2 regions of the Achromobacter sp. RT286_PF genome follow, and region 2 is predicted to be linked to the other one. Evidence: riboswitches for the same ligand, from Rfam matches in the RefSeq annotation. Region 2 holds a riboswitch; the other holds the start of a gene.
What was found. A riboswitch is a leader RNA that binds a small molecule or an ion and turns the genes downstream of it on or off. The one in region 2 is predicted to bind glycine.
Positions count from the first base shown of each region.

Region 1 (9,240 bases), on a different contig from region 2:
GGCCGGCTTTTCCGACTACCTGCTGGCGCTGCTGCTGACCCAACTGCCGCACAACTATTCCGACGCGTTGCGCGCCGACCACCGCCAGCCCCTGCCTCAGCATGTGCGCGCCGCGCGCGACTACATCGAAAGCCATGTCGACGAAGCGATTTCATTGGCGGACCTGGCGGCGCACTGCGGCGTGTCGGTGCGAACGCTGCAAAACGGCTTCACGCAGTTTCTCAAGCAAAGCCCCAGCGACTACGTGCGCAACCACCGCCTGGCCCTGGTGCACGCCGCGCTGGAACAGGCGCGCGGCGGCGACAGCGTGACCGATATCCTGCTGCGCCACGGCGTCAGCAGCTTCGGCCATTTCGCCACGCATTACCGCAAGCGCTACGGCTGCCTGCCGTCGGACACGCTGCGTCGGCCTCGCCCTTAACGCGCCGTCACACTCCCCAGCAGCCACTGGTGTCCCCTGCCCGCGCGGCCGCGACACGCTGCCTGCGCTGCCCAAATCCCTTGCCGGATCGGAACGGCGCTTGCGCGTTTGGCGCAGCCCAGGCGCCACGCCGCCGCTAGGATCAAGCCTTCAAAGAAGGAGCTTGATCATGCGAATCAGCGTAATTGGCGGCGGCCACGGCTGCTACGCGGCCGCGGCCGAACTTGCCGAAAACGGACACGAGGTGTGCTGGTGGCGCCGCGACGACGCCGCGTTCGACGGTTTGCGACAGGCTGGCGCGCTGACTGTCACCGACTATCGCGGCACGCGCCAGGTTCCGTTGGGCCAGGGTCCCGGCCACCTGGCGCTGCAAGGCTCGCTGAAGGCCGCGCTGACTGACGCGCGGGTGGTCGTCATCCCCCTGCCCTCGACCACGCACGATGCGCTGGCGCCCATGCTGGCCCCGCTGTTGCAGGACGGGCAGGTGGTGTTCCTGCCGCCCGGCACCTTTGGCAGCTACCTGTTTGCGCGCGCGCAGCGGGACGCCGGCAATCCCGCCCGCGTGGCCTTTGCCGAGACGGGCACCCTGCCCTACCTGGCGCGCAAACACGGCAACACGGTCGTCATCAGCGGCTACGCCACGCGCTTGCCCACCGGCGTGTTCCCCAGCCGGCTGACCGACGACGCGCTGGCGTTGCTGGGCCAGGTCTACCCCAGCATCGAGCCCATCGAAGACGGATTGGCGGGCGCCTTGATGAACGCCGGCCCCATCATCCATCCGCCGCTCATCATGATGAACGCGGGCCCCCTGGAGCATTTCGATAAGTGGGACATCCACAACGAAGGCACCCAGCCATCAATCCGCCGCGTTACCGACGCGCTGGACGCCGAACGCATCGCCATCCGCGAGGCGCTGGGCTATGCCGCGCCGCACTTTCCGCTGGCCGACCACTACGCCACGGAAGGCGATGAATGGATGTACGGCCGTGGCGCGCACGGCAAGCTGACCGACAGTGGCGACTGGCGTGAAGCCATCGACCTGCACACGCACCGCTACATGCTTGAGGACACGCGGCTGGGCCTGTCCTTGCTGGTGTCCACGGGGCGCTGGGCGGGCGTGCCGACGCCGGTGGCGCAAGGCTTGCTAAGCATTGCCGGCGCCATCACCGGCCGCGATCTTTACGCCGAGGGCCGCACGCTGGAAAGTCTCGGCCTGGACCGCCTGTCGCGCGCCGGCATGGCTGAATTGCTGAAACAAGGATGCTGACCATGGAAGACAGAATCTGCGTGATCGGCGCCGGGCGCATGGGGGAAGGCATCACGCTGTCGTACATCCACGCGGGACGCGCCGTGACACTGGTCGACATCAAGCCCAGGACTCAGGCGGAACAAGCCGATCACCACGCGCGCGTGCTGGCGAACCTGCGGCGCGAATTGGGCACGCTAAGCCGGCTTGGCCTGCTGGATGACCAGCAGGCCGACACCGCCATGCAGCGCGTGCGCCTGTGCGGCCGCGACGACGCCGTGGCCGACCTGCAACGCGCGCGCATCATCTTCGAAGCCGTGCCGGAACGCCTGGACGCCAAGCGCGACACCTTCGCCTGGCTGGGCCGCGTGTGCGCGCCGGACACCGTGATTGCGTCAACCACGTCCACGTTCCTGGTGACCGAGCTGGCCGAATTGATGCCAGGCCCCGAGCGTTTTTTGAACGCGCACTGGCTCAACCCCGCCTATCTGATTCCGCTAGTCGAAGTCAGCGCCGGGCCGCGCACCGCCGACGCCGCCCTGCAAGCGTTGCTGGCCGTGCTGCGCCAAACCGGCAAGACGCCCGTGCAATGCGCGCCCACGGCGGGCTACATCGTGCCACGCATCCAGGCCCTGGCCATGAACGAGGCCGCGCGCATGGTCGAGGAAGGCGTGGCCAGCGCCGAAGATATCGACACCGCCGTGCGCCTGGGATTCGGCTTGCGGTTTTCGGTGCTGGGCCTGTTGGAGTTCATCGACTGGGGCGGCGGCGACATCCTGTACTACGCATCGCGCTACCTTGAAGCCCAGATCGGCCCACGCTTTGCATCGCCCGACGTCATCGCCAAAAACATGGAGCAAGGCCGCAACGGCTTGCGCGATGGCAAGGGCTTCTACGACTACGCCGACCTGGATGTGGACGCCTACAAGATGCAGCGCCTGGGACAGCTGTGCAAAAGGCTGGAGGTCATGGGGCTATTGCCGCGTTTTGATGGAGCCCACACGGCGGCGGGCACGGAAGCTTGACGGCTGACAGGGGCCGGCGACGGCCTTCCGCCTGCCACTGTCTTCTGCCTGTTTCAGTTCGCTTGCGCGCGGGCTTCGGATTGCGTTTCCGGGGCCGATCCCGAATCCGTTCCCGTTCCCGTATCCGTTCTTGCTTCCGCCGCCGTTTCCCCTTCAAGAATGCGATACGCCAGCCGCACGCGGGCGTCGTTCGGAATGTTCCGATTCGCCAGGATCACCACGCCGATTTTCCTGGCCGGCACAAACGCCACGTAGGCGCCAAAGCCGTTGGTGGAACCCGTCTTGTTGATCCACACATCGGCACGCGGGGGCTGCGGCGGGGTCAGGGCCTTGGCCGGGTGGCTCTGGCTGTTCAACGTGCCGGCATTGGCCGCCAACAGCGCCTTGAGCGTCACCGGATACGCCAGTTGTTCCCAGGCCAGGTCCTGCGTCATTCCACCCACGTCGTAGTAGCCCACATGCGTATCGGCCAAGGCCTTGGATAGCACGGCGTCGTTGACGACGGCCTTGGCGACCTTCGCATCGCGGGCGGCCTTGGCGCCGAATTCCGCGGGCGCTGACGCCACGCCCATGTTCGCGTCCACGAAGCGGATCAGGTCGCTGGCGCTGGTCTTGACGCCGTAGGCTTCGTCGGCCAGCACGCCCGGGTTCACACGCACCGGCGCGTTCTGTTTGTTGTAGCCCTGCGCGTAGTCGCCCATCTTGGCGGCGGGCACGTGGATATAGGTGTTGGTCAGGCCCAGTTTGGGCAACAGCGTCTTCTCCATGGCCTGCGCATAGGGCTGGCCCAGGCTCTTGGCCGCCACCACGCCCAGCATGCCAATGCTGGGGTTGGCATACGTGCGGTAGGTGCCCGGTGCGTAGCGCGGCGTCCACGCCGACAGGTAGGCCATCAGTTGGGCATCGTCGCGCACCGTGTCCGGCACTTGCAGCGGGAAGCCGCCGCCCGTGTGCGTGCCCAGGTGGATCAGGGTCAGCTTGCCAAATTCCGTGCCTTGCAAGGCAGGCACGAAGCGCGCCGGGCTGTCGGTCAGCGACAGCTTGCCCAGCGCCTGGGCGTAGGTCGCCAGCGTCGCGGTAAAGGTCTTGCTGATCGAGCCCAGCTCAAACAGCGTGTCGCGGCTGACGGGCGCGTGCGTTTGCAGCGAGGCCACGCCATAGCTGCGAAATTCATGCCGCCCTTCGCGCGTGACGGCGATGGCCAGGCCCGCCACGTCGTACTCGCGCATTACCGCATGCACGGCGTCGTCGATGCCGGCGCCGGGGGCCACCGGCTCGGCCGACGCCAACGAAACCAGGGCGCCGCTGGCCATCACGGCCAGCGTTTGCAAAACAGTGCGTCGCGCGGCGCGAAAACTCATTCCTATCGTCCTATTCGGTTCACGCCGGCCCAACGGCGCACGCGACATAGTACTAACCCTGAAGCAAATGCGACATGAACTTAGCTATTCTCTACCCCGTCGATTCAAAACCGCGCAGAAGAGACCGGCCCTGGCGGCCGGCGCCGACGGAGCAACCGCCCCGGAAACTCTCAGGCAACAGGACTGCGCGCGTATAGACAATCTGGAGAGAGGCGCCGTGCGCGCCCACCGAAGGGGAACCCGCCGCCCGCGCGGGTGAAACTCTCAGGTACCAAAGACAGATGGGGTGCCGCGTCCACATTGGTCGCGGCCACCCTGTCTGGAGCCACCATGCCCCGCATCGCCATCATTGGCGCCGGTATCACCGGCGTCACGTCCGCCTATGCCCTGTCGAACCTGGGATACGCGGTCACCGTCTACGACCGCCAACGCTATCCCGCCATGGAAACGTCCTATGCCAACGGCGGCCAGCTATCCGCCAGCAACGCCGAAGTCTGGAACAGCACGGCCACGATCATCAAAGGGCTACGCTGGATGCTGCGCAAAAACGCGCCGCTGTTGCTGAACCCCCGCTTCAGCTGGCACAAGTATTCGTGGCTGGCGCAGTTCATGGCGCAAATTCCCAACTACCGCGACAACACCATCGCCACCACGCGCATGGCCATCGAAGCGCGCCGGCATCTGTTCGACATGGCCGAGGCGGAAGGCATCGACTTCGACCTGGAGCGCCGGGGCATCCTGCACATCTACCACGACGCCAACAGCTTCAAGGCCGCGCATCGCTCCAACGCGCTGCTGCAAGCCGGCGGCCTGGACCGCTACGCAGTCACCGCCGACGAAGCGCGCGCCATCGAACCCGCCATGCAAACCGGATGCCACGGCGGTTTCTACACACCATCGGACGCCACCGGCGACATCCACAAGTTCACGCGCGGTCTGGCCCAGGCATGCGAACGCCGTGGCGTCACGTTCGTGCACGATGCCGACATCGACAACATCCAACGCCACGACCGCCCTTACGTGCTGGACATCCGCCGCGACGGCGGCACCCAGCGCGAACGGCACGAAGCGGACGCCATCGTCGTATGCGCGGGCGCGGCCAGCAGAAAGTTCGCCCGCCTGCTGGGAGATTCCATCAACATCTATCCGGTCAAGGGCTATTCGATCAGCGTGCACCTGGACGACGCCGACAGCCAGGGCGCCGCGCCCCGCGTCAGCCTGCTGGACGAAGCCGCGAAGATCGTCACCAGCCGCCTGGGCGACCGCTTTCGCGTGGCGGGTACGGCGGAATTCAACGGCTTCAACATGGACATTCGTGCCGAACGCGTGCAGCCGCTGATCGACTGGACGCGTAAACACTTCCCCAACATCAACACCACGCGCGTCGTGCCGTGGTGCGGCCTGCGCCCCATGACCCCCAACATGATGCCGCGCGTGGGGCCGGGCAAACGCCCGGGCGTGTTCTACAACACGGGGCACGGACACCTGGGGTGGACGTTGTCAGCCGCGACGGCGCAGGTGCTTGCGCAAAGCGTCAGGGCGGCGTTGCCGGCGTCACCAACAGCGTATAGGGGTTGATCGCGCCGCCGTCGTAGATGCCGTAATGCAAATGCGGCGGCGTGCCTCGCGCGTTGCCGGTGTTGCCGACGTAGCCCAGCACGTCTCCGGGGGCCACCAGCTGCCCCCGTTCAATATCGGCGTAGCCATCCAGGTGCGCGTAGTAATGGCGCTGGCGTCCGGGCCCGAGCACCCACACGACCTGGCCGCCCAGGTTGTTCGTGCCAACCTGCATGACCACGCCTTCCGTGGTGGACAGCACAGGCGTGCCGCGCGCGGCAAAGATGTCGATGCCTTCGTGTTGGCGGCCGCCGGACCGGGCCGCGCCCCAAGTGTCGGTCAAGCGTCTGGCGGACACGCCCTGTACCGGTACGGGCAAGGATGACGGGGCTTGTTGCCAGGCCAGCCGCGCCATATGCCACGGTGCGCGTGCGGCGTCGGGCAGGCGGGGCCACGCCCACGCAGCAAGCCAGACAAATAAGCCCAGGATGACGAGGCGCCAGAGGAAGCGCAATACAGGATTAACGGTCATGCAAGGTTCGACGGCGGGCTGGCCGAGGGGTTCCCGAGGGGGTTCCCGAGGGGTTCCCGAGGGGTTTCCGAGGGGTTTCCGAGTGGTTTCCGAGTGGGTGCCCGAGTGGCTTCAAAGGGGCTTCAAAGTGGCCTGTTGCGCCGGCTATCAAGATCGCCCGCGGTTGCCCCGCCTATGCAAACACCAGGCATACCGGTGTTGGCGTCTGCGCTGCCACTTCCATGTCGCTTAGCTGCCCTGTTGCCGCATCGATGCGCAGGCGCAGGATGGAGTCGCCCTTTTGGTTCAGCGCGTACAGGCTGCCGCCGTCTGGCGCCAGGGTAAGTGCGCGGGGGAAGCGCAGCCCTTCGGCCCAGGTTTGTACGCGGCGTAATGCGCCATCCTTGGCAACGGCGAAGACGGCGATGCTGTCGGCTTGCGCGTGGTCGTTGTCGACGCGGCGGGTAGAGGCGTACAAGAAGCGGCCGGACGGGTGGACAAGCAACGCCGCCGCGTTGCCCGCGCCGGTGAATCCGGGCGGTGTGGCGGGGACCAGGTGGCGCTGCGCCAGCACCCGGCCGGCGTGGGCGTCGTAGCCGAAGCACGCGATTGAGGCGTCAAGTTCGTTCAAGACGTATAACAGCGCGCCATCGGGGTGCAGCGCAAGATGGCGTGGCCCGCCGCCCGCGGGCAGCGTCGTGCGCTCGGACAGCGACAGATTGCCATCCTTGAACGTGAACAGATTGATGCGATCGCTGCCCAGATCGGTGGCCAGGACGCGCTGGCCGGTGGAGTCGAACAGCACCATGTGCGGATGCGCGGATTGCTGTTCGGGGCGCGGCCCCGAGCCGGTTTCCTTGACGATGCCCGACACTTCACCCAACGCGCCGTCGGCCTGGATGGGCAACACGTTGTACGTGCCGCCCCCGTATTGCGCCGTGACCAGGTAGCGGCCGTCTGGCGATACGGCAAGGAACGCGGGCGCGGTGCTGGATAGCGACAGGGGCTGCCGGTTCAGGAAGCGCAGGCTGCCGTCAGCCGGGTCGATCGCATAGGATTCGGCGGTGCCTCGGGCCAGGCCTTCCCATTGATCGATCTCGTTGATGGCGTAGAGAAAGCGCTGCGTGGGGTGCACGGCCAAGTACGACGGGTTGTCGCTTTCCATCACCTGGATCAGATGCCAGCCGCCCTGCGGACGCAGGGCATAGGCGTGTATGCCGCGCGATGGCGGCCCGCCGGCCGTGCCCCCGGGCGCATCGCGGGTATAGGTGCCCACATAGGCGTAGCGGGGGTCGGCGCGCGCGGTGGCGGCGCCCATGGCCGACAGCCAGGGGCCTGCCGCGCCGGCTGCGGACAAGCTTCCGGCGAACTGGATGAAGGATCGGCGGGGTGCGCTGGATAGGGAATTCATGGCGAAGTCCGGCAAGGCGGGCGGCGCGTCATGACGGGCGCACCGACATCGCGTGGTGAAAAACGTTGTTGGGATCGTAGCGGCGCTTGACCTCTTGCAGGAAAGGATAAAGCCCGCCGTCGCCGTAGTACAACCGTGGCCAGAAGGGGTACGCCAGCATGTCGCTGTCGGGGTAGTTGATGTAGCACCCTTCGTAGCGGTCGCCGGGAAACGGGGTGCCGGCGTGGTCGGGCCGGGCTGCCGGGTCGGCATATACGTCGCGATAGAAATCCGCCATCCAGCGTACGTGCAGGGCGTCGTGGTCGGCGTGCGTCCAGTACGTTTGGTATTGCAGCTTCATGATCGACGCCCGCTGGTGCACGGCGGTGTCGCGCAGGCGATCCGGCTGGTTGACGGCGCCCCCGTACGAATCCACCTGCAACAGCGATTGGCGCAGGTCGGCGCCGGGGACGTCGCGCGTCAGGTGGGCATGGATACGCGCGGCTTCGTGCGCCGTGAAATTGCGCTTCATGTAGGCGGATTTGTATTTGCCGCGCTGATTCGGCCCCGAGCCGTTAAGCGTTTGCGTGGCCACCAGCCAGTCATGGCGAATGACCGTATGCGGTTCGCTGCAAAGCAGGTCGCCGCCCGCGCGCGGACGTGGCAAGCCGGGCGTGGTGGCGCGCGCGGCCACCGGTGCGCAAGGGCGAAAGCGATCCAGGAAATCTTGCAGCACGGTCAGGTCCTGGCAGGTGCCGTCGGGGTTGCAGAACTGCACGATCATGACAATCTGCCCGGCGGAGCGATGCGTCAGTTTCAGCAGCGAGAACATGCCCCAGGTATCGGCGTCGCGGCCGCGCGTGTTCCAGTAGCTGCCGTAGATATCCAGCAACTGCGCAAAGCGCCCGGGCGTCATGCCCGCCCAGTCGAATGCGACGGTGGCGATGGCCACTTCGCGCGGGGCGCGGGGCAAGGCGGCAAAACCATAGCTGGTGATCACGCCGAAATTGCCGCCACCACCGCCCCGGCATGCGCGGAACAGGTCGGCATCTTGGGTGGCGCTGGCGGTGCGTGGCACGACATTGCCGTGGGCGTCCACGGTCAGGATATCGACCGCGCTTAACCAGTCGCAGGCCAGCCCTTGCAGGCGCGACAGCAGCCCATACCCGCCGCCGCTGATATGGCCGCCCGCGCCAACCGAGTAGCACGACCCGCCGGGTAGCGACACGCCGTGACGCTTGTAGAGGTCTTGATCGCCATTCCAGTTTTGCGAACCGGCCGCCACACGCAGCAGGCCATCCGAGGACGGCACGCGGTCCAGCAGGCTGAGGTCCAGGATGACGCCGCCGGGATTGTTGGAGACAAAGTCTTCGTAGCAATGGCCGCCGCTGCGTATCGTGGGGCGCTTGCCCTCGGCAACGATACGGCCCAGCGCTGTCGCCGCCTGGGCCGGGGTTTCGCATAGTTCGATGCGCGTGGCCGCATGGCTGGGCCGCGCGGGCCAGCGTAGGTTGAAGCCCTTTTTCAAGGTCTTGTAGCGGGGATCGCCTGGCGTCACGCTGATGCTCATCTTGACTCGCCCTCCTGGCCTGGGATCAGGCCGCGACGTGTCAAGGATAGGCCGGTGGCGCGCCAATAGCTGTAGTAGAAATCTTATTTTCGGGGGGAGTTCGGCCAGCACTTTTGCCAGTGCCATAGCGAATTCTTCGACGTCCTATTGATAGCGGTC
Region 1 is NZ_JCBAMR010000040.1:19,710-28,949, forward strand. It holds gene AC6LJY_RS23550 (AraC-like ligand-binding domain-containing protein) at 1-421, shown strand, start outside; gene AC6LJY_RS23555 (NAD/NADP octopine/nopaline dehydrogenase family protein) at 591-1,688, shown strand; gene AC6LJY_RS23560 (3-hydroxybutyryl-CoA dehydrogenase) at 1,682-2,692, shown strand; partial or broken gene ampC (class C beta-lactamase) at 2,845-4,005, opposite strand; glycine riboswitch at 4,159-4,249, shown strand; glycine riboswitch at 4,250-4,344, shown strand; gene AC6LJY_RS23570 (D-amino acid dehydrogenase) at 4,384-5,631, shown strand; gene AC6LJY_RS23575 (peptidoglycan DD-metalloendopeptidase family protein) at 5,588-6,142, opposite strand; gene AC6LJY_RS23580 (lactonase family protein) at 6,315-7,532, opposite strand; gene AC6LJY_RS23585 (FAD-binding protein) at 7,561-9,081, opposite strand; gene AC6LJY_RS23590 (GlxA family transcriptional regulator) at 9,226-9,240, opposite strand, start outside.
Region 1: it holds a riboswitch for glycine, as region 2 does, so the genes downstream of both, AC6LJY_RS23570 (D-amino acid dehydrogenase) here and gcvT (glycine cleavage system aminomethyltransferase GcvT) in region 2, are expected to answer to the same signal.

Region 2 (9,240 bases):
GTGGGCCGCATGTTCCACCAGTTCTTCGGTGAAAACATGCTGCGCGCTGACGTCTGCAACGCCGTGGACGAATTGGGCCAGTTGCTGGACCACACCGGCCCCGTGGCCGAGTCCGAGCTGAACGCCGCGCGCATCTTCCACGCCGACCACTGCTTTTTCGTGACCAACGGCACGTCCACGTCCAACAAGGTCGTGTGGCACGCCAACGTGGCCGCCGGCGACGTGGTCGTGGTGGATCGCAACTGCCACAAGTCGATTCTGCACGCCATCACGATGACGGGCGCGATCCCGGTGTTCCTGCGCCCCACGCGCAACCACCTGGGCATCATCGGCCCGATTCCGCTGGAAGAATTCCACCCGGACAACATCCGCAAGAAGATCGAGGCCAACCCCTTCGCGCGCGAAGCGGTGAACAAGAATCCGCGCATCCTGACGCTGACGCAAAGCACGTACGACGGCGTCATCTACAACGTGGAAATGATCAAGGAGCAGCTGGGCAGCTATGTCGATACGCTGCACTTTGACGAAGCCTGGCTGCCGCACGCCTCGTTCCACGAGTTCTACCAGGACATGCACGCCATCGGCCAGGACCGCCCGCGCAGCCAGGACGCGATGGTCTTCGCCACGCACTCCACGCACAAGTTGCTGGCCGGCATTTCGCAGGCTTCGCAGATCATCGTGCAGGAATCCGAGACCCGCAAGCTGGACCGCAACGTCTTCAACGAGGCGTACCTGATGCACACGTCGACCTCGCCGCAGTACGCGATCATCGCGTCGTGCGACGTGGCCGCCGCCATGATGGAACCGCCCGGAGGCACCGCGCTGGTCGAGGAAAGCATCCGCGAAGCGCTGGACTTCCGCCGCGCCATGCGCAAGGTGGAATCCGAATTCGGCAAGAACGACTGGTGGTTCAAGGTCTGGGGCCCGAACCGCCTGGTGTCCGAAGGCATCGGCAACCGCGACGAATGGATCCTGGAAGCCAACGACCACTGGCACGGCTTCGGCGAAATGGCCGAAGGCTTCAACATGCTGGACCCGATCAAGGCCACGGTCATCACGCCGGGGCTGGACATGTCGGGCAGCTTCGGCGAAACGGGTATCCCGGCCGCGCTGGTCTCCAAGTACCTGACCGAGCACGGCGTCGTGGTCGAAAAGACCGGCCTGTATTCGTTCTTCATCCTGTTCACCATCGGCATTACCAAGGGCCGCTGGAACACGCTGTTGACCGCGTTGCAGCAGTTCAAGGACGACTACGATCGCAACCAGCCGCTGTGGCGCATCCTGCCCGACTTCTGCCGTGTGCATCGCCGCTACGAACGCATGGGCCTGCGCGATCTGTGCCAGGAAATCCACGAAGCCTACCGCGCGCGCGACGTCGCCCGCCTGACCACCGAGATGTACCTGAGCGACATGGTGCCGGCGCTGAAGCCGTCGGACGCCTTTGCGCGCATGGCGCACCGCGAGGTCGAGCGTGTCGACATCGACAAGCTGGAAGGCCGCGTCACGGGCGTGCTGTTGACGCCGTATCCCCCGGGCATTCCGCTGTTGATTCCGGGCGAACGCTTTAACCGCACCATCGTGCAGTACCTGCAATTCGCGCGCGAATTCAACGAGCGCTTCCCCGGCTTCGAAACCTATATTCACGGCCTGGCCGATGAAGCGGGTCCGGATGGCGAAAAGCGCTACTACGTTGATTGCCTGATCGAAGAATAAGACCCGGCGGGTCTGGAGTCCTGATGTTTGATGTAGCCGTCCTCGGCGCCGGCGCCGCTGGCATGATGTGTGCAGCGGTGGCCGGGCAGCGCGGCTTGCGCGTGGTGCTGGTCGACCATGCCGAGCGCCTGGCCGAAAAAATCCGCATCTCCGGCGGTGGCCGCTGCAACTTCACCAACATCGGGACCGGGCCCGCCAATTTTCTGTCCGAAAACCCGCATTTCTGCCGCTCGGCACTGTCGGCTTACACGCCGCAGGATTTTCTGGCGCTGATGAAGCGCCACCATATCGCCTGGCACGAGAAACACCGTGGCCAGCTGTTCTGCAACGATTCCAGCGAATCCATCATCAACATGCTGCGCGCCGAGTGCGACGCGGGCGATGTGCAATGGCGCATGGGCTGTTCGGTGGCCGATATCGGCCATGGCGAGCAGGGCTTCGAACTGCGCACCAGCCAGGGCGTGATCCGCGCGGCCAAGCTGGTCGTGGCCACGGGCGGCATGGCGATCCCGCAGCTGGGCGCCACCGACTTCGGCCTGAAGATCGCGCGCCAATTCGGCCTGAAAGTCGTCGAGCCGCGACCCGCGTTGGTACCGCTGACCTTTGACTCCGCACAATGGCAGCCGCTGTCCGAACTGTCGGGCGTGGCGCTGGAAGTGGGCCTGCAGACGGGGCAGGGCAAGGCGCGGGGTGAATTCCTGGAAGACCTGCTGTTTACCCATCGCGGCCTGTCCGGCCCGGGCATCCTGCAAATTTCCAGCTACTGGAAGCCGGGCGAACCCATCGTGATCGACCTGGCACCGGGCCGCGACCTGGCCGAAGAATTGCTGGCGTCCAAGTCGGGCAACCGGCAGCAGCTGCATACCGTGCTGGCGGGCCTGTGGCCCAAGCGCCTGGCCGATCGCTGGCTGCATCTGGCAGAGCAGGGCGGCAAGCCCGGCCTGGCCGCGATGCGCCTGGCCGACGCGCCCGACAAAACGCTGCGCGCGCTGGCTCAAGACATCCACCAATGGACGCTGGTGCCCAGCGGCACCGCCGGCTACAAGAAAGCCGAAGTGATGCGCGGCGGCGTCGACACGCGCGGCCTGGACCAGAAATCCATGCAAGCCAAAACCACGCCTGGGCTCTACTTCATCGGCGAAGCCGTGGATGTGACCGGCTGGCTGGGCGGCTACAACTTCCAATGGGCCTGGGCCTCCGGCGTGGCCTGCGGCAAGGCGCTGTAAGGGCGCTGTTTTCAAGGTCGTGATGACGCGATGATCGCGCAGTAATTGCGCAACGCCACATCATCATTGTTTTATCAAATAAAAATACATATCATTTGTGTTTCCTGTCTTGGCTGTCGCCGGCCGTTCTTTGGCCCTCGGCCCCGACCTTCGATCATCGACTGTCGCCGTTCCCTTGGAACAGGCGAGTCCCACGGAGACACCCATGCCCTACACCCTTCCGACGCTGCCCTACGCCTACGACGCCCTGGAGCCTCACATCGACGCCATGACGATGGAGATTCACTACAGCAAGCATCATCAAACCTATGTCACCAGCCTGAACGCGGCGCTGGATGGCGCCGGCATCAGCACGGAAGAACCCGTTGAAGCCCTGGTCGCGCGGCTGGACCAATTGCCGGAAGCCATACGCGGCGCGGTGCGCAACCATGGCGGCGGCCACGCCAACCACAGCTTGTTCTGGTCCGTGATGTCGCCCCAGGGCGGTGGTGAACCCGATGGCGCGCTGGCCGCCGCTATCGAATCCGAACTGGGTGGCCTGGCCGCCTTCCGCGAGGCCTTCACCAAAGCGGCCCTGACCCGCTTTGGCAGCGGCTGGGCCTGGCTCTCGGTCACGCCGGCCGGCAAGCTGGTGGTGGAAAGCAGCGCTAATCAGGACAGCCCTCTGATGCACGGCAATACGCCGATCCTGGGCCTGGACGTCTGGGAACACGCCTATTACCTCAAGTACCAAAACCGTCGCCCTGAATACATTGGCGCCTTCTACAATGTCGTGAATTGGCCCGAGGTGGCGCGCCGTTATGCGGCCGCAAAGGGTTAAGCCCGCTTTGTGATGGAGGCATCGGCCCCATGAACACATTCAGCCGTCACCGCGTGCGTCCCGCGGCCACCAGCATCAGCGTCTGGACCCTGGCCGTGCTGGTGTCCTGCCTGGCGATGCACCAGCTGTGGGCCTACCTGGACGTGCGCGCGGCGCACGTGGCCGACGCCCTGCTGGGCGGGCTGGTAGCGGCCGGCGCCACCGCGCTGGGCACCGTGCCCATCCTGTTCGCCCGCACCATCCCGCAAAAGGTCCAGGACAGCATGTTCGGGTTCGGCGCGGGCGTCATGCTGGCGGCCAGCGCGTTTTCCCTGGTGGTGCCGGGCATTGCGGCGGCCGAAAGCCAGGGCATGGGCCGCTGGGGCGCGGGCCTGACGGTGGGGGCGGCCATTCTGCTGGGCGCGGCGGTGCTGCTCATCATGGACCGCACGCTGCCGCACGAACATTTCATCAAGGGCCGCGAAGGCATCGAGGCGCGCCGCATGCGACGCGCCTGGTTGTTCGTTATCGCCATCACGCTGCACAACCTGCCCGAAGGCCTGGCCATCGGCGTGGGTTACGCGGGGGGCGATCCGGTGGCGGGCACCGCGTTGGCCACGGGCATTGCGATCCAGGACATTCCCGAAGGGATGGTTGTCGCGGTGGCGCTGTTGGCCGCCGGCTATAAGCGGGCCTTCGCCGTGGCGCTAGGCATGTTGTCGGGGCTGGTCGAACCGTTGGGCGCGGTGCTGGGCGCCGCCATCGTCGGCTGGTCCGTCTTGCTGCTGCCCTGGGGGCTGGGCTTTGCGGCGGGCGCCATGCTGTTTGTCATCAGCCACGAGATCATTCCCGAATCGCACCGCAAGGGGCACGAGGTCTACGCCACGTGCGGGCTGATGCTGGGCTTTGTGCTGATGATGTTGCTGGACACGGCGCTGGGCTAGCCCGGGGGTTGGTGTCCGGTTTGGCGTGGTCCACGGCAGCGGTTTGTGGCCGGGCCGCGCCAGGAAATCGCGCTTTTCCAGGCCTGGTTTTCGTTGTATGCTTGGCGCCGCTGTCACGCATGTTTGCGGGAGAGAGCGCCCCTTTCACCAGGGTCGCCGCCGAAGGCGCAATTCGCCCAGAATCGCTCAGGTAACCGATACCGCACATGCTTGCCCCGTCCCGGTTTTTACCGTGTGGATGCGGCAAAACAGTACTCTGGAGAGACCTGGCGCCGCCCCGAATTCGGGACACAGCGAGCAGCCCAGGCGCCGAAGGTGCAAACCCGCCCAGCGCGGGGCAACTCTCAGGCAAAAGGACAGAGGGGCGGAAGATTCAGCCGATGCCGTGCGGGCGCAATCCGCTTGTCACGACCGGCATTCCGTAACCCTGGCAAGCCATTGCCGTCCCGGAGTTTCCGCGCATGTCCGCAACCCTCAAACGCACCCCGCTGGCCGACGAACACATCGCCTCCGGCGCCCGAATGGTCGATTTCGGCGGCTGGGACATGCCCTTGGCCTACGGCTCGCAGCTTGAGGAACACCACGCGGTGCGCCAGGACGCCGGCATGTTCGACGTGTCGCACATGCTGAACGTGGATGTGGCCGGCCCCGATGCCTACGCCTTCCTGCAACGCCTGGTCGCCAACGACGTCGCCAAGCTGACCGTGCCCGGCAAGGCGCTGTATTCGTGCATGCTGAACCCGCAGGGCGGCGTCATCGACGACCTGATCATCTATTTCTTTGCCGCTGACGAATGGCGCGTGGTCGTTAACGCCGGCACCGCCGACAAAGACGTGGCCTGGATGCAGCGTGTGAAGCAGGCCGGCAGTTTCGACGTTGCCATCACCCCGCGCCGCGATCTGGCCATGGTGGCCGTGCAGGGCCCGAACGCCCGCGCCAAGGTCTGGGCCGCGCGCCCGGCCTGGCAAGCCGCCTCCGAAGCACTGACCCCCTTCGTTGCCGCCCGCGTGGGCGACGACACGCTCGTCGCCCGCACCGGCTACACCGGCGAAGACGGCTTTGAAATCGTCCTGCCTGCGTCCGACGTCGTGCAACTGTGGCGCGACCTTGCTGCCCAGGGCGTGCGCCCGGCGGGCCTGGGCGCGCGCGACACGCTGCGCCTGGAAGCCGGCATGAACCTGTATGGCCAGGACATGGACGAGCTGACCCAGCCCGACCAGGCCGGCCTGACCTGGACCGTGTCGCTCAAGAATGCCGAGCGCCGCTTCATCGGCCGCGACGCGCTGGAACAATTCGCCACCCCCGCCGCCTTTGTCGGCCTGAAGCTGCAAGAGCGCGGCGTGATGCGCGCCCACATGGCCGTGCGCTGCGCGCAAGGCACGGGCGAACTCACCAGCGGCACCATGTCGCCCACGCTGGGCGTGTCGATCGGCTTTGCCCGCCTGCCGCAAGGCGTGCGTCCGGGCGACACGGTCGAAGTCGACATCCGCGGCAAATGGGTGCCCGCCCTGGTCTGCAAGCTGCCCTTCGTGCGTAACGGCAAAGCCGTCGAACACTCGTAAACTCGAAGCTTCGCGCGAACGGCCGCTGCCAGTTGACGCACACGCCGCTCGCACGAGGCGCGCAACACCATTCATCTACCCGTATTCCCTAGAGGATTTCCCATGAGCCTGCCCACCGATCGCAAGTACACCCAGTCCCACGAATGGGTCAAAGCTGAAGGCGACGTGTTCGTCGTCGGCATCACCGATACCGCCCAGGACCAATTGGGCGACCTGGTTTTCGTTGGCGACGTCAAGGTTGGCGCCAAGCTGAACGCGGGCGAAACCGCCGGCGTGGTTGAGTCGGTCAAGGCCGCCTCGGACATCTACGCACCCGTCAACGGTGAAATCGTCGCCTTCAACGACGAGCTGGAAAACAACCCCAGCCTGATCAACGAATCGGCCTTCACCACCTGGATCTTCAAGATCAAGCCGGTCAACGCGGCCGATGCCGACAAGCTGCTGGACGCCGCCGGCTACGAAGCCGTCGCCAACGGCTAAGAAGCCGGTTCGAGCCGGGCGCGCCGACCTCTTGGCGCGCCGGCCTGATGCACCACCACCCGAGAGTTCCCATGTCGCGCGCCCTAGACACCCATACCGACTTCATCCCCCGCCACATCGGCCCGTCCGACGCCGACCAGGCCGCCATGCTCCAAGTGATTGGCAGCGCCAGCCTGGACGCCCTGATCGACGAAGTCGTTCCCGCCAAGATCCGCAGCCAGGCCCCGCTGGCGCTGCCGCCCTCGCGCAGCGAAACCGACGTGCTGGCCGAACTGAAGCAGATCGCGGGCCGCAACAAGGTCTTTCGCAACTACATCGGCCAGGGTTACTACGGCACGCAGACGCCAAACGTCGTGCTGCGCAACATTCTTGAGAACCCCGCCTGGTACACGGCCTACACGCCGTATCAGCCGGAGATCTCGCAAGGGCGTCTTGAAGCCCTGCTGAACTACCAGACCATGGTCGCCGACCTGACCGGGCTGGACATCTCCAACGCCTCGCTGCTGGACGAAAGCACGGCCGCCGCCGAAGCCATGACGCTGGCCCGCCGTGGCGCCAAGTCGCAAAGCCCGGTGTTCTTCATTTCGCGCCACGTGCATCCGCAGACCATCGAAGTCGTGCGCACGCGCGCCGAAGGCCTGGGGCTGGAAATCACCGTGGGCGACGAAGCGCAGGGCCTGCCGGAATGCTTCGGCGTGCTGCTGCAATACCCGCACAGCACCGGCTCGGTGTCCGACTACCGCAAGCTGGCAGAAGCCGCCCACGCGCAAGGCGCCGTGGTTGCCTGCGCCACCGACCTGCTGGCGCTGGCCCTGTTGGCCGCCCCGGGCGAGTGGGGCGCGGACATCGCCATCGGATCGGCGCAACGCTTTGGCGTGCCGTTCGGTTTTGGCGGCCCGCACGCCGGCTTCATGGCCTGCAAGGATTCCTTCAAGCGCAACATGGCCGGCCGCCTGGTCGGCGTGTCGAAAGACGCACAAGGCAACCCGGCAATGCGCCTGGCGCTGCAAACGCGCGAACAGCACATCCGCCGCGAGAAGGCCACGTCCAACATTTGCACCGCGCAGGTGCTGCTGGCCGTGATGGCCGGCATGTACGCCGTGTGGCATGGCCCCGAAGGCATCCGCCGCATTGCCCAGCGCGTGCAGCGCAGCACCGCCATCTTGCGCGCTGAACTCATCAAGCTGGGCGTGAAGGTCGTGAACGACACGTTCTTCGACACGCTGCTGCTGGAAACGGGCGCGGCCACCCCGGCCATCGTGACGGCCGCCGAGTGCGAGCACATCAACCTGCGCCGCGTCGACGGCGCGCGCCTGGCCGTGTCGCTGGACGAAACCGTCACCGTCGCCGACCTGCAAGCGCTGGTCAACGTGTTTGCCGCCGGCCTGGAACGCGATGATGTCGAACTGGACATCGACGCGCTGGACGCGGCCGCCGCCGGCGGCATTCCCGCATCGGTCGCGCGCGAAAGCGCCATCCTCAAGCACCCCGTCTTCTCCAGTGTGCAATCCGAAACCGACATGCTGCGCTACCTGCGCAAGCTGGCCGACAAGGACCTGGCGCTGGACCGCACGATGATCCCGCTGGGTTCGTGCACCATGAAGCTGAACGCCACGGCCGAGATGATCCCCATCACCTGGCCCGAATTCGCGCTGATCCACCCGTTTGCCCCCGCCTCGCAAAGCCAGGGCTACAACGAACTGATCGACCGCCTGTCCGCCGCGCTGTGCGAAATCACCGGCTACGACAACATCAGCCTGCAACCGAACTCGGGCGCGCAGGGCGAATACGCCGGCCTGCTGGCCATTCGCGGCTACCACCAGGCCAACGGCCAACATCAGCGCAACGTCTGCCTGATCCCGGCCTCGGCCCACGGCACCAACCCCGCGTCGGCGCAGTTGGCCGGCATGGACGTGGTGGTGGTGGCGTCCGATTCCAACGGCAACGTCGATCTTTCCGACCTGCGCGCCAAGATCAAGCAGGTCGGCGACAAGCTGGCCGCGCTGATGATCACCTACCCGTCCACACACGGCGTGTTCGAGGAAGCCGTCACTGAAATTTGCGACATGGTCCACCAGGCCGGCGGCCAGGTGTACCTGGACGGCGCCAACATGAACGCCATGGTCGGCGTGGCCCAGCCGGGCAAGTTCGGCTCCGACGTATCGCACCTGAACCTGCACAAGACGTTCTGCATTCCGCACGGCGGCGGCGGCCCCGGCGTGGGTCCCGTAGCGGTGCGCGCGCACCTGGCGCCGTACCTGCCGGGCGTGGTGAACGAACAGGGCAAGCTGCCCGGCGAAGCCAAGGTCGGCCCGGTGTCGGCCGCGCCGTTCGGTTCGGCCGGCATCCTGCCGATTCCGTTCGTGTACATCGCGCTGATGGGTGCCGACGGCCTGCGCCGCGCCACCGAAGTGGCCATCCTGAACGCCAACTACATTGCCACCCGCCTGCGCGACCACTATCCGGTGCTGTACGCGGGCCGCAATGGCCGCGTGGCGCACGAGTGCATTCTGGAC
Region 2 is NZ_JCBAMR010000007.1:143,059-152,298, forward strand. It holds gene AC6LJY_RS08855 (Orn/Lys/Arg family decarboxylase) at 1-1,713, shown strand, start outside; gene AC6LJY_RS08860 (BaiN/RdsA family NAD(P)/FAD-dependent oxidoreductase) at 1,737-2,939, shown strand; gene AC6LJY_RS08865 (superoxide dismutase) at 3,145-3,759, shown strand; gene AC6LJY_RS08870 (ZIP family metal transporter) at 3,789-4,682, shown strand; glycine riboswitch at 4,799-4,895, shown strand; glycine riboswitch at 4,929-5,052, shown strand; gene gcvT (glycine cleavage system aminomethyltransferase GcvT) at 5,144-6,244, shown strand; gene gcvH (glycine cleavage system protein GcvH) at 6,347-6,724, shown strand; gene gcvP (aminomethyl-transferring glycine dehydrogenase) at 6,796-9,240, shown strand, end outside.